Regions from separate parts of the Lysinibacillus pakistanensis genome, predicted to be linked through region 1. Evidence: riboswitches for the same ligand, from Rfam matches in the RefSeq annotation. Region 1 holds a riboswitch; each other region holds the start of a gene.
What was found. Region 1 has a riboswitch for cobalamin ahead of QNH24_RS24015 (hypothetical protein). Riboswitches for the same ligand answer to the same signal wherever they lie in the genome.
Positions count from the first base shown of each region.

Region 1 (3,772 bases):
GTTTTTATGTTTTATTTAAATAACTCAGGATAAACAGCCTTTGCTACTAGCTCAACAGCTTCACCAATACGAGGGCCAGGACGGTTTGTAATATCATTATCTATATAATAGACTGCTTTGTTTTGAATAGCTGTGATAGAATTCCACCCATCACGCGTAAGAATTTCTGCTTCTGGGTCTTTTGTATAGCCTACCGTAGTTAAAATAACTTCTGGATTTTTCGCAATAACATCTTCTTCGGTTACTTTTTTCCAGCCTTGGAGCTCAGCAAATACATTGCTTACATTGGCAATATTTAAAATTTCCTGTTGGAATGTACCAGAGCCCGCTGTATAGATGTCTGGCTTTGGACTAATTTCTAAGTAGATATTTTTTGGTGCTTTTACATCTTTAACTTTTGCTTGTATCTCAGCAATTTTTGTTTTTATATCTTCATTTAATTTTGCACCTTTATCTTCAATTCCCATAACCGTTGCTATCTGTTCAATATCTCCATATACATCATCAAATGAAGCTGCGGATTGAATGGCAAATACTTTTACACCTGCATCTTCAAGACTTTTTAGAGCATTTAAGTTATCTTCATCTTTTCCTGTTGTATAAGCAATGACAACATCTGGCTTCAAAGCTAAAATACGCTCACTATTAAACGTAACAGAATTAGAAACACGTTCAATTTTTTCTGCCTCTTCCGGATACGTATCATAGTCAGTTGCCCCAACAATTTGATTGCCGACACCTAAAGCAAATAAAATTTCTGTATTACTTGGTTGTAATGAAATAATTGTTTTAGGTACTGCATCAAACTCAACCTCTATACCACGGTCATCCTTCACTTTATAGCCTGCTTTTTCGATTGGTTGATCTTCCTTAGTAATATCCTCTTTAGTAGTTGCCTCATCCTTCGCACCACAACCTATTAATATGAGCGACAGCATAATTACTGAAAGCCATTGAAGCTTCAACAATTTCTTCATTTTATTTTTTCTCCTTTTTCTTTTTCATAGGGTATGACTTGCTTACAAACGGAATTTCAGCAATCCCTGCTTGCTTATTCATATAAACGGCCATCACAAAAAATACATTGGCTAGTAGTCCTAAATAATCAAAAAGAATTGTCGGTACTTCCTTTTCGTCAGATACCTTATGCAAAATACGATAAGATTTTTTTGCCTCACTACGACATACATGTAATGCAGTAGCAGCCTCTGTTCCTTGAGGTAATACAAAGCTCTGGATCTCTTCTTTTACATAACTAACATGAAAATCATAGCGAGCACTTAGCCATGCTAAATCCTCTTCAGTGACCGCTAATTTACCTCGAACCGAGCCATTAACATGGTAGGTCATTGGCAAGATTGTAGAGAGATCTTGTGCAACAACCTCTACTTCCTCTTTTTTTACTGCTGTCAAAGCCATACCAATATGTGTAGTAAGGCTATCTGTTCGAATTTCAAAATCCACTGTAGATGCTTTTTCACGCATAAATGGATAACAAGAATAACGCGCATCCTTTTTCAACTCTAAATCCTCGCTTTCTTTACACAATCAATTGTGTCCCAACGTAATTGCGTCTGGATTTTTCTTGATTCAAAGGCGTATGAAAGGCCCGCCGATAGGAAAAAACTGCATTTATCCTGCCCATATAAGGGTCTGAATCAAAATAAAAAACGCCGTTCCTACTCCTAAGGAACGACGAAAATAACATAATTAGAATCGTATATAGATACGAAAGAGACTACGTATTTGCCGCATATCCTCCTAGCTTCCGAAGAGTATTTATACGTTCAAATAAAGGTCGGTCTCCTGGCTTGTACAGTGTCCATCACTTAATGTAATGTATGTCATAAACACCTTCCCATCAAATTGACAGTGGTCTACGATTATGATTCCTGTACTTACAGTTGCGGAAACAGCTTCGGATTTTCACCGAATTCCCGATTATACTATCTTAGTACCCTTATCCTGCAAGAGCTATTCACTTATAAAGCAGTTTATCACATATTATTATGAAAAACTATAAAGATAATAGTTTTACAATTGTACTAGAAATTTATAGGATTTTTTCAATAGCCTGCTCGATATCAAGCTGAGAATCAGTAGGCTCAAAGCGTTCTACTGTTTTACCATTTGCATCGATTAAGAATTTTGTAAAATTCCAGCGGATATTACGTCCTTCTAAAAAACTAGGTGCTATTTGAACTATTGATTCTGCTAGCATTTTTTCCTGCATACTTGCTTTTCCAAATGAGCGGTAATCGACCTCATGCTTTAAATAATTAAACAGCGGATGTGTTGCATCACCATTGACCTGCACTACCTCAAAAATCGGGAATGTTACACCATAGTTAACCTGACAAAGTTGTGTAGTTTGCTCACCATCTTCAGGGTTTTGATTTCCAAATTGATCGCAAGGAAAGCCTAACACAACAAAGTTTTCCTTGCCATATTTGTCGTACATTTTTTGCAAGTCTTCGAACTGATATGTAAAACGACATTGATTAGCTGTGTTGACAATTAACAGCGTCTTTCCTCGATAGGTCTCCATTGATAAAATCTCACCATTCGGCTTCTTTACTAAATAATTATAAATACTCATGTATGAATCCCCTTACTTTTTTCCTATATTATAGTAAACTTTTTTCTATTCATAAAAGGATTTGCATTAAAAAAAGCCATTCCATTATTTTTAACGGATGGCTGCCCTATATTTCTTTTTGTATTTCATATCTTGCTCTTCCTCAATTAAACGTTTCACAATGTCTAGCACCTTTGAATTATTCGTAGCATCATATAATTTCTTAAAAGATACTACAATATCATAACGTATTAATGTTGGATGTTTTTCATCTAGACATGTCTGAAATCTTTTAGCCAAATAAGAAATAACTAAATCCCGTTGTACCTGCCCTGCTAAACCTATTTTCCAGATGGCCTGTAGAGTATTACTTGCTGTTGCAGTATTTTCATCATATGTCACTGCCCAAATCTTTAAAAAGTCCTCCAATACTCTTTCTTCTGGATCACTTTTAGCTGCTAATGCGCATAAAAATTGTGCTGCAAGCGCGCGCATATGACCATCTTTATATGTAAGAGCTTGAACAAGTTGTTCCCAAACTGCATATGTCCAATCAACTGGTTCTTGCATAATTTTCATCAATTCTTCGTAAGATTCGTATTGAATTTCACGGTCACGCTCTGTTAAATTACTAAAAAGCTGCAAAATTTCTTTTTCCATCATTCATCCCTACCTTTATTGTGTCAGAACGTAAAATTTTTATGGTACACTTATCTTAATTTGCGTAAAGAAGGTGAATATATGAATAAATTAAATACTAGGAAACTGATATTTAGATTAATAATGATTATTTCTATAATCGTAGCTGCATATTTTATTATCCCTGTTTCCGTACCAATCATCTTAGCTGGAGCCACCGCATTTTTTTTAGAGCCAATTGTTATGTTCTTTAAACGGCAATGGAAAATGTCACGGAAGATTGCAGTTGCTTTTATTTACATAGTGAGTGTTATTCTAATTTCTATTATTTGTTACTTTACGATTACACAACTTATGTCTCAAATAATATTAGTTTCAAAGCAAGCTCCCTACTATATTTCAAAGCTATCAGAAATGTGGCTTACTATGCAAGAAAACATTTCTAAATACACTGAAGACTTTCCACCTGAAGTAAGCGCCTCGCTTCAAAATACAACGATGGATTTCATTAAGAAAATTGAAGAATCTTTTTTGAATTTCTTTAATTATACCAAA
Region 1 covers NZ_CP126101.1:4,830,797-4,834,568, forward strand. The annotation lists gene QNH24_RS24010 (ABC transporter substrate-binding protein) at 12-977, opposite strand; gene QNH24_RS24015 (hypothetical protein) at 979-1,521, opposite strand; cobalamin riboswitch at 1,780-1,977, opposite strand; gene QNH24_RS24020 (glutathione peroxidase) at 2,054-2,599, opposite strand; gene QNH24_RS24025 (hypothetical protein) at 2,690-3,238, opposite strand; gene ytvI (sporulation integral membrane protein YtvI) at 3,320-3,772, shown strand, end outside.

Region 2 (3,772 bases), 1.7 Mb from region 1:
ATTGCCCATGGTTCATTTTCTTCCCTTAAACGTTGGTGTGGACGTAATGGCTGCTTCTCCTCACCAAGTGTGTATTTGCGCTGATAGCCACGTGGTGTAATCATTTTATTATCATAGAAAAATGTTGATGAATTCCCGATAATAACCGTTGTCAGCATCCCAATATCATGCTCTAGCATTTCTGCTAAAGTTGTCATGGTAACCTCCTGACGGTCACGATAAGCGCTTTTAACAAGTCCCACTGGTGTATCAGGTGAACGATATTCTAATAAAATGCGTTGGGCCTCCACAATTTGTCTTGTCCGTCGACCACTTTTTGGGTTATACAGTGCAATCACAAAATCCGCCATCGCTGCTGCTTCCACTCGCTTCGCAATTAAATTCCATGGTGTTAGGTGGTCACTTAAACTAATCGTACAAGCATCATGCATAATTGGTGCACCTAGTAAGCTTGCACATGAGTTGATAGCAGAAATACCTGGAACAATTTCTACCTCTACACCGGTTGCCTCCGTCCAACCAAGCTCGATTAATACCTCATACACTAACCCTGCCATTCCATATACACCAGAATCACCGCTGGAAATAACGGAAACAATATTCCCTGCCTCTGCTTGGCGTACCGCTTCCTGCGCACGAGATACTTCCTCCGTCATACCCGTACTAACAATGGATTTTGCACTAACTAAGTCCTGAATTAGCTCTACATATGTTTTATAGCCTATGATCATATCACTCTGTTGTAATGCCTCCACAGCCCGATGCGTAATATGATTAAAATCACCAGGCCCAAAGCCAACTACGAAAATCTTCCCTTTTTGCGCCATTTTGTTACCCCTCTTTCACCTTTTCGATGCCTTTAATGGCTGTTGTTTGTGCTGTCCGCTGTAATGTGCCCTCACGAAGCGTAAAAACATGTTCATGGTGCAGTGACTCATGATGTAAATCCTGCACAAGTGCCCTCGCATGTTCAGTTGTTGGCACACGGTACCAATTCCCTTGCGGATAAGCAATGACAACACATGCATCCTTACATCTGCCATTACAACGTGTCCGGGTTGTATGTATTTTTTTATCAAGTGCCTGCACCTGTATCTCATCACGAATGGCTTGCGTAATTTCCTCTGCTTCTTTTTTCATACAGCTACTGCCATTACAAATAAAAAGATGTGTCTGCATCCCCTCTAAATTCCAAGTAGTCATCGTTGTTCTCCCCTCAATACGTTTAGGAACAAGAAAAACCTTTACTCTAATCGAAGAGTAAAGGTTTTGTAGAAGCCAAATAAAGTCGAATAAATTACAGGTATTCGCCTTTGCTTCAACTTCTCCCTCCGAAAAGTTTGCATGCATCATTCCATAAGCAGGTTTCCTGACTTAAGCTTCCATTTACTTTCGCGCCTTCCCAAGTTTGCACTAGTGGCATTTGCGATTTCATCAGCTATTACAGTAGCGGGGGCTGTATTGGACTTTCACCAATTTCCCTATTATCTTGAAAATATTCAAGCACTTATGTATGTTTTTATATCAAATTTGTATGTTTAACATGAATTTAAAACTGTCTCTATCATATCTTAAAATTTTAAAATTACAATATTTCTCTCTAAAATTGTGACATTTTCATTAAAATTTCATCAAAAAATTCGTAGAAAAAAGAAAAATTTCTCTTTTATTTTATCAGAATTTTCTAGATTGTACCTCAATTTTAAAAATTTTTTCTAAAAAAAGATAGCACCATGATGGAAAATTATGTTACACTTTGTCGTGAAATCTCACAACTTCATCTTTTTTCGGTGCGAAGTGCTTATCATTTCGCTTAAAAGGGAAGCCGGTTCAAGTCCGGCGCGGTCCCGCCACTGTACTAGGGAGTTTTATAGAGAATGTCACTGTCCAACGGATGGGAAGGCCTATAAAATGAGGAACTAAAGCCAGGAGACCTGCCGAAAAGAATGTGAACGTTTCAACCTACGAGGATAGGTGTGCGGCTTAGTAGAATCGAATTCTATTTGTTTTAGCTATGCACTTTTCCCATGGAGAAGTGTTTTTTATTTTTCGCACGCTAATTCAAAAACTATATGTAAGGAGGAGAAGTTTTGAAATTCTCAGGCTGGAAGCTTAGTTATTTCTTATTGGCATTTTTATTTGTGCCAAATCGTGCATTCGCCATGCATATAATGGAGGGCTTTTTACCAATTGAGTGGGCCATTTTCTGGTGGGTTGTATCTATTCCATTTATTATTTTAGGATTACGTTCAATTCGTAAAACGATCGATGCAAACCCTGAAACAAAAATGATTTTAGGACTATCAGGTGCCTTTGCCTTCGTCTTATCAGCATTAAAAATTCCTTCAGTAACTGGAAGCTGCTCGCATCCAACAGGAGTTGGACTCGGTACAGTTCTTTTTGGTCCATTAGCAATGAGTGTAATCGGAACAATTGTATTATTATTCCAAGCTTTACTTTTAGCGCATGGAGGGCTTACAACTTTAGGAGCAAATGCCTTTTCTATGGCAGTAGTTGGTCCAATTATTGCTTATTATGTATTTAAAGGCTCGCAAAAAATGGGTCTTTCATTTTCTTTAGCTGTGTTTTTAGCTGCTATGCTTGGTGACTTAGGTACATATATTGTCACTTCTGTTCAATTAGCTCTTGCTTTCCCTTCTGAGGTTGGTGGCTTTATGGCGTCATTCACAAAATTTGCAGGTATTTTTGCATTAACACAAATCCCTCTTGCTGTTAGTGAAGGGATTTTAACCGTAGTCGTGATGAACTTCTTGAAAAAATACAATGTGAGCGAATTAAAAGCATTACATGTTTTTTCAACAAAGGAGGCACATTAGAATGAAAAAAAACTTATTACTGCTAGCTATCGTTGTGTTATTAGCAATTATCCCTCTATTCATTCAAAAGGGTGCAGAATTCGAAGGAGCAGATGGTGAAGCAGAGGCAGCAATCGGTGAAATAAATGCTGACTACGAACCATGGTTTGAAAGCTTATGGGAACCACCAAGTGGAGAAATTGAAAGCCTACTATTTGCACTACAAGCTGCTATAGGTGCTGGATTTATCGGATACTTTATTGGCTTAATGCGCGGCAAACATAAAGAAAGTTAAGTATGTTACTCATTGATAAGTATGCATATATGAATAAGCTAGCGTCTGTTCATCCGCTAGAAAAAATGTTGTTTTCTTTTGGACTATTATTATTGTCGCTTATCATGAGAGATGAACGAATTTCACTCATTACATTTATTGTAATGAGTGCTTTTATCATTATAGGCGCTAAAATCCCTGTGAAATATTATTTAAAACTATTATTGTTACCCGGATTTTTTTTACTATCTAGCTTACTATCTATTCTAATTTCAATAGCCCCAGCGGCTAACGAATTACCTGCACATATTTGGGCATTTTCTTTCAATGATTGGACAATTTTTGTGGGCAATGCAAGCTTAGTTACAGCAAAGCAACTTTTTTTCATCGTTCTAGGCAGTGTCAGTTGTTTATATTTTTTAATCCTAACAACATCTGTACAGTCTATTTGTCATGTGTTACGACAATGTAGAATTCCTGCCCTGTTTGTTGAACTAGTGGAATTAACATATCGATTTATTTTTATTTTTTTAGACAGTATGCAAAAAATTCATCTTGCTCAGCAGGCACGACTTGGTTATCACTCACCTGCCCAGTGGCTACGCTCTATATCTATGCTTATTGCCGCATTATTTGCTGAAATGTTCCAACGAAGCCGTGAACTTAATAATGCCATGCAAGC
Region 2 covers NZ_CP126101.1:3,168,456-3,172,227, forward strand. The annotation lists gene cobJ (precorrin-3B C(17)-methyltransferase) at 1-827, opposite strand, end outside; gene QNH24_RS15725 ((2Fe-2S) ferredoxin domain-containing protein) at 832-1,203, opposite strand; cobalamin riboswitch at 1,343-1,525, opposite strand; cobalamin riboswitch at 1,772-1,956, shown strand; gene QNH24_RS15730 (energy-coupling factor ABC transporter permease) at 2,091-2,837, shown strand; gene QNH24_RS15735 (energy-coupling factor ABC transporter substrate-binding protein) at 2,839-3,111, shown strand; gene cbiQ (cobalt ECF transporter T component CbiQ) at 3,114-3,772, shown strand, end outside.
Region 2: another riboswitch for cobalamin. It lies ahead of QNH24_RS15730 (energy-coupling factor ABC transporter permease); the one in region 1 lies ahead of QNH24_RS24015 (hypothetical protein).

Region 3 (3,772 bases), 160 kb from region 1:
TATTGTTCATCAGGTGACGTTATCTCCGTCATAGCAAAAAGACAGGACGATTTAGTATCTATACTCGTTAAAGATACTGGAAAGGGAATTCCCCAAAAGGATTTACCTCATATTTTTGAACGATTTTATCGTGTTGAAAAATCTCGTAGTCGTGCATTAGGGGGCGTTGGACTGGGGCTTTCAATTGTAAAAGAGCTTGTTCAGGCGCATGGAGGAGAAATAACAGCCCAGAGTAAAGAAAATAAAGGAACAACTTTTATCTTAACGTTTAAAGGAGTCAAAAAGTATGAAAACAATACTACTCATTGATGATGAACCTAGAATGTTAGACTTGCTTAAGCTTTATTTAGAGCCTGTTTTCACATGTAAGGAAATGGTATCCGTTCAGAAGGCTCTGATCTATTTAGAAGAAAATCATGTAGATCTGGTACTTTTAGATATCATGATGCCAGAAATGGATGGTTGGCAGGTCTGTAAAGAAATAAGGAAATTTTGGGATGTGCCCATCATCATGCTAACAGCAAAAGGGGAGCATACTGATATGGTAAAAGGTCTAAATCTAGGAGCAGATGATTACATTCTGAAACCCTTCGATGAAGAAGTGTTACTAGCACGTATTAATGCTGTTCTAAGGAGGGCAAAAAGTGATGAAAATATTGTGTCGTTTGAGGGATTACATTTAAACAAGGAATCCTTTGAAGTGGGTTTTAGACAGAAGGAAATATCCTTAACGCCTAAGGAATTTGAGATGCTAGCCTTATTTTTAGCGCATCAAAATAAGGTTTTTACTAGGGAGCATCTTATTAATACTGTATGGGGTTACAATGATTCGATAGAGGATCGAACAATTGATTCACATGTACGTAATTTACGAGAGAAACTACGGAAAAGTGGTTTTCCTGCTGATGATTATTTACAAACTGTTTGGGGGCTTGGCTATAAATGGCTTAAGTCGGCAGGAAGAAATGCTTTAGAGCTTAGAAGCTAGAAGAACCTCTGCTAGAAGTCTACAGAGGTTCAGCGGCTTATTCTGCTTTTAATTCGTCCTCAGTTACCCATTTATGATTTTTTACAGACTCTCCATTTGTAGTAGCTGTATAATCAATCATATAAACAGTTGTTTGGACTGCTTTATCAATCCGAGCAGTCGCATTTTCCATGCCCGTCATATGAGATGCATTTGTCTTAACCTCAGTGCCAGAGGCTAATGGAGCTAAATCTGGATTAATCAATTCCTCATGAATAACCCACTTATGATTTTCTACACGCTGACCACCTGTAACTGGATCATAGGAGACAATATATGCAGTAGAATCATATGCGCCTACAATTGTTGCTTTTGCTCCCTCCATACCTTCCATATGTCCATCGGTAATAATAGCTGTGCTTCCTACTGGAAATTTAGGATTTATGGCAGTTTTCAACGCTACGGGCACCTCACCCGAGCTAGAATGGTCCATTGTTGAATGATCCATCTTTGTATTCTGCTCAATGTCATTGTCCTTTTTAGTTCCTGATTCTGTCTTGTCAGAGCAAGCTGATAACGCTAGTAAAGTAATTACTGTTAGGAAACTAATATACCAACTTCTTTTTATCTTCCTCCATTATTCCTCCTCACTATTTACATCTAATGTAGCAAATAAATGTGCAGAAATAATGGAAGGATTAAAAGAAATACACCATCTAGTAGGATTGGCGTTTTAAGAATTCAACTATTTTATTGGTATTATTTTTAATATCCTTTGTAGACGATGCGCAAAAATACCAGCAAAGACTGCTAAAATAATATCCTTTGGCAAAGGTGGCATCATCCAAAGCCAGGCCATCTTATAATTGAAAGCATCTGGAGCGCTAGCCCATAGCTTATAAGCAAAGTACATCCAATTTGTCCCTAGTAAATAATTAATAGCTGTAGCAATTACTGCAGCAACAATATAGCTTTTCTTTGTTCCGCTACGCTCAACAATCAGTCCTGCGATAAATGCAGCTAAAATAAATGTGACAATAAAGCCAAATGTAGGGCTCAAGATTTGTCCAAAGCCGCCACCAAAACGTGCAAATACAGGTGCACCAGCTAAGCCAATGCACATATATACCGTACAAGCAAGTGCCCCCTTTCTACTACCAAGAACGAGTCCAGCTAATATAGCAAAGAAAGTTTGCAATGTGATGGGGACTCCGCCTACAGACATGAAAGGGACAATAGAAGTAATATTTGCACCAATCATCATTAATGTTGAAAATAATCCAATATAGGCAATATCTACTGTTCTTAATCTATGATGAGAGTGTTCTGCAACTGTTGCCATAATTTCACTCCTGTCTATTAAAGTTATTAATAGTGTATGAAAATAAAATATTTGTGTCAACCTATAATTTATATTAGGTTAACTCAATGATAATTAATAGACTAACTACTTAAATGTATGATAGAATCGTCATAATTTTAATAGTTTGGATACTAATGGTGTGACATCTTATACAAAGTGTCACTTAAAAGGGAAGTCGGTGAAAATCCGACGCTGTCCCGCAACTGTAATGAGGAGTTTTATGATGATTTAGCCACTGTTTAAGGAACGGGAAGGTAATCATAAAACGTTGATTCGAAGCCAGGAGACCTGCCATTTAGTGATAGTTGTAATGCCCACGAGGATGAACGCATTTACGGATAATAGAAGGAAATCTTTCTGACTTTGTTGATGATTCTAGGGTATTTCTATGCATACTATGCATGAAATACTCTTTTTTATTGCTTCATATCTATTACGGTTGATTAGGAGTATTATACATATGAATAAAAAATTTATACTATTATCACTGTCTCTGTTTCTAATTCTAATCATTTCTATGACTTTGGCTGTTATGGTTGGATCTGTTTCCATCACACCACTTTATGTGTGGCAGGTTATCCTGTCCAAAATTCCAATCGTCCAAAATTTTATAGAGCAGGATTGGAGTCGCTCGCAAGAAATTATCATTTGGCAAATACGGGTGCCACGCGTCTTGTTGGCTGCCATCGTAGGAGCAGGCTTAGCAATTGCAGGAGCAGCTATACAGGCCCTTGTGCGTAATTCTATAGCTGAACCATACATATTAGGAATATCTTCAGGGGCAACAGTCGGTGCTACAGCTGTTATTATTTTAGGTGCATTTTCATTCCTAGGAATTTTTGCTCTTTCAGTATCTGCATTTTTAGGATCACTACTTGCCATATTGTTAGTGTTTTTCCTTGCTCGTGTTGGAGGAAAAATATCTGTCTTTAGACTTTTACTTGCTGGAATGGCAGTATCGTTTATTTTATCTGCTATTTCGAATTTTATTTTAATGATGGCAAAGCAAGAGGGTGGAATTAAGGCAGTTATGTATTGGATGCTTGGAAGTCTGGCTGGTGCAAAATGGAGTAATATAATTATTCCTACAGCCATTTTCATCGTCGTGTTTGCCTTACTGTGGCTCCATTATCGTCATTTAAATTTATTATTGCTTGGGGAAGAGGCAGCAGTTACATTAGGCGTCAATATCCAACAGTTTCGTTTACAGCTTATCCTACTAGTATCTTTATTAACGGGTGTGCTTGTTGCAGTAAGCGGCTCTATTGGATTTGTTGGCTTAATTATTCCACATATTGTTCGCATAATTGTAGGTTCTAACTATAAATATGTAATACCAATTAGTGCTTTATTAGGAGGTATTTTTTTAGTTTGGGCAGATGCGATTGCTCGAATTTTGATAGCTCCTGAAGAAATGCCGATTGGAATTATTACTGCTTTTT
Region 3 covers NZ_CP126101.1:4,668,668-4,672,439, reverse strand. The annotation lists gene QNH24_RS23265 (HAMP domain-containing sensor histidine kinase) at 1-309, shown strand, start outside; gene QNH24_RS23260 (response regulator transcription factor) at 287-988, shown strand; gene QNH24_RS23255 (YdhK family protein) at 1,026-1,475, opposite strand; gene QNH24_RS23250 (biotin transporter BioY) at 1,713-2,309, opposite strand; cobalamin riboswitch at 2,449-2,640, shown strand; gene QNH24_RS23245 (FecCD family ABC transporter permease) at 2,791-3,772, shown strand, end outside.
Region 3: another riboswitch for cobalamin. It lies ahead of QNH24_RS23245 (FecCD family ABC transporter permease); the one in region 1 lies ahead of QNH24_RS24015 (hypothetical protein).

Region 4 (3,772 bases), 2.0 Mb from region 1:
GAATCGCTGAAAAAATACATGCTGGAGAGTCAGTGGCTCCAAGAGGTTATGTAGGGAAGTACGGCGGCGCTACAAGACTTATTAATATGTCAGATGGCGATATACTATTAAGTCGTGAATATAATTTGTTGGATTTTATTCGCTATAACAATGGAGTAGCTAAGACACAAGCACAACTTGTTAAAGAGATTTTTGATAAGCCACTACCTATGATAGTTACCAAACTTGAGTTACCCTTTTATTTTGTAATGGGTAAATACGACGCTATGACTTCATATAATGCAGCAAAAAATTATTTTGATGTAATGGAAGCGGATAAAAAAGAATTTATTTCTTTTGAGCAATCAGCTCATTATCCACTGTTTGAAGAGAAGGAAAAATTTTATAGATGGATGTGTGACACATTTAAATAGGGCAGCTTAAATACATGCCTAAAATCTGGAATGAAAATACTTTTCCTAACAAATAGAATTTACTACAAATGGAAAAATGATAATTTAAAGAGTAAAGAGGCTAATAGTTTCTTTTGTAGTTCGAAAAATGGTAAAGTGAAGGAAGTCTATGATAGAGAACATAAAATGCTCCGGACGCCTGAATTTAATAAGGAACTATCTTTATTTATTGGCTAGAATAATATGTAAGGTTTTATTAACAATCAAAAGTTTAACAGTCTATTATTCTTCGGAATAAGGACTGTTTTTATGTAAAGAATTATTGTATTAGCTTGTGCCTATATTTTTGATGTTATATTCCAAAAAAGTATATACATAATTACTTCTTGCAAAGAAAGGCAGGAAAATGACTTTAACCTTTAACATTAGTTGATTAAGGAAATACATAGTGTTACTACTTTCATAAAAATAATTCTTTATCAGGAAATAGGGAGGCGTTCGTTTTATGGCGTTAATAACTATTTATCCTCTTGCTTAATATCATTTTGCGGAAAATATCGAATAATCTTACTATTAAGAAGTCTCTAATCTAGATTTACTTTTATTTTGAAGGATGGTACACTTAGTTCTATCGGAAAACAATATATTGTGTTTGTTTTATTAAGGTACTACTATATGTAGTTTAATAGGGAAGTTCGGTGCAATACCGACGCTGTCCCCGCAACTGTAAAGCTGACGATGATTTAAGCCACTGTGCTTTCGCATGGGAAGGAAATCAGAGAATGAAGCAAAGCCAGGAGACCTGCCTATATAAAACACAACAATCATTTCTTCGGGGATTAAGGAGTGGGGACGTAGCTATTTTTATGTGTTTTTAACGTTTCCATTTTAGGCTATCTCTCTTTGAAGAGATAGCTTTTTATTTTATGAAAAGAGGGATTTATATGAAACTTTATACAAAAACAATTTGTCCTAAATGTCTTTGGGTAAAATCTGAATTACATCGAGTAGGAATTGAAGCGGAAATTGTAAATATTGATCATGATGAAAAAGCAAAGCAAACTATTATAGATGCAGGCTTTTTAAGCGTGCCAGTACTTGAATATAATGAGACATTTATAGGAGATGCTAAGGAAATTGTTTCTCAAATCGAGCTGATTTCACTATGATTATTTATGCTAGTCGTACAGGTAATGTCCGAAATGTTGTCTCAAAATTAAAGGGGAAATCAATGGAGCTGTCTGAGGAATTACTGTTGAGTGAGCCCTACCTTTTAATAACATACACAGACGGATTAGGTGATATCCCTGCAAAGGTAGCTCGTTTTTTAGAACAAAACGGGAATTACTGTAAGGGAGTAGTTGTAAGCGGCAACAGTAATTTCGGACATACAGTATTTGGCGCTGCTGGCGAGAAAATTGCAGCAAAGTATCATGTGCCTCTAGTGCGTAAATTAGATTTACGAGGAAATCAAACTGATTATGATGCAATACAAACGTTTTATGAAATGAGGGTCATCGCGTGAAAACATATTTAAAGCTTAATAATGATGTACTGAATCGTTATAGTACAACAGGTCAATTAGAGTTAGAAAAGGATCGAGAAGCAACACGCCGCTACTTTTTAGAATATGTAAACGTGCGTCTACGTTACTTTATTGATATTGAAGAAAAAATCCGTTATTTAGTCGATGAGGGTTATTATGAAAAAGCATTTATCGATATGTATGAGATGGAATTTATTAAAAAGCTATACAAAAAGGCATATGATTATCATTTCCGTTTCCCATCCTTTATGAGTGCAAGTAAATTTTACGATAGTTATGCCATGAAGAGTCGTGATGGGGAAGAAATTTTAGAAAAATATGAGGACCGTATTGTTATTATTGCTTTGTACTTAGCACAAGGCGACACAATATTAGCAGAACGCTCTGTTGAAGCGATGATGGAAGCGTATCAGCCGGCAACTCCAACGGCATTAAATAGTGGAAAGAAAGCACGTGGAGAACTAGTAAGCTGCTTTAAATTATCAATGGATGACTCTATGAATAGTATTGCTGAAAATATAGGGTATTGTTTGGAGCTATCACGCCTTGGTGGTGGAGTTGGAGTAAACTTAACAGATTTACGTCCTTTAGGAGATCCAATTAAAGAAATTCTAAATCGTGCAAGTGGTGTAATCCCAGTAGCAAAACTATTAGAAAATTCTTTCAGTTATTCCAATCAGCTTGGACAACGAAATGGCTCGGGCGTAGTCTATCTAAATATTTTTCATGCTGATATAGAAAATTTTATTTCATCCAAAAAACCAAATGCTGATGATAAAATTCGTCTCGCAACTCTATCAACAGGCATTATAATACCAAGTATTTTCTTTGAACTTATGAAACGTGATAAAGATATTGTATTGTTTAGTCCTTATGATATTTTTAAAGAATATGGTAAACGTATGTCTGAAATTTCAATTACAGAAATGTATTACGAGTTGCTAGATAATCAGAAAATTCGTAAAATTAAGCGCTTGAATGCACGTAAGCTTTATACAGAGGTAAAAAAAGCGCAATTTGAATCGGGCTATCCATTTGAAATTTTTGATGATAATGTCAATAACGTGCATCCGCTTAAAAATATTGGTCGTGTGAAAATGTCAAATTTATGTACAGAAATCTTGCAAGTTCAAGAAACAAGTATTATTACTGACCAAGATGTGCCGAATGAATATGGGCTAGATGTATCCTGTAACTTAGGTTCAATTGATATCCATGCAGCAAGCAAAGTAAATAATTTTGAAACATTAATCGATACAGCTATGCATCTATTAACAAATGTGTCACAAATGACGAATATCAAGAATGTACCACCTGTTGCAAAAGCAAATAAATTAATGCATTCAGTAGGGCTTGGTTGTATGAATCTCCACGGTCATCTTGTTACTGAGGGAATCATGTATGGCTCTAAGGATTCCGTTGATTTTATGGACTATTTTATGGAGGCGATGAATTATTATTCACTCAAATCTTCAATGGTGATGGCAAAAGAAAGAGGCGAAACATTCTACCGATTTGAGGAAAGTGATTATGCTTCAGGTATTTACTTTAATCAATATATAAATAAAACAGAGGATGAGCTGTCACCTGCTGTCCTAAAAGCGCTTGGAAATATTCCGATCATAACAGCAAAAATGTGGGAGAATTTAAAGCAGGATGTTATGCAATATGGATTATTTCATTCATATCGTTTGGCCATTGCACCTACTGGAAGTATTTCTTACATCCGTAGCTGTACGGCTTCTATTGCTCCTTGTACAGAGCGCGTAGAGGTACGTGATTATGCGGATAGCCGAACAATTTATCCAATGCCACATTTAACAAATGAAAACAG
Region 4 covers NZ_CP126101.1:1,567,482-1,571,253, forward strand. The annotation lists gene QNH24_RS07390 (alpha/beta hydrolase) at 1-413, shown strand, start outside; cobalamin riboswitch at 1,039-1,216, shown strand; gene QNH24_RS07395 (glutaredoxin family protein) at 1,337-1,561, shown strand; gene nrdI (class Ib ribonucleoside-diphosphate reductase assembly flavoprotein NrdI) at 1,558-1,917, shown strand; gene nrdE (class 1b ribonucleoside-diphosphate reductase subunit alpha) at 1,914-3,772, shown strand, end outside.
Region 4: another riboswitch for cobalamin. It lies ahead of QNH24_RS07395 (glutaredoxin family protein); the one in region 1 lies ahead of QNH24_RS24015 (hypothetical protein).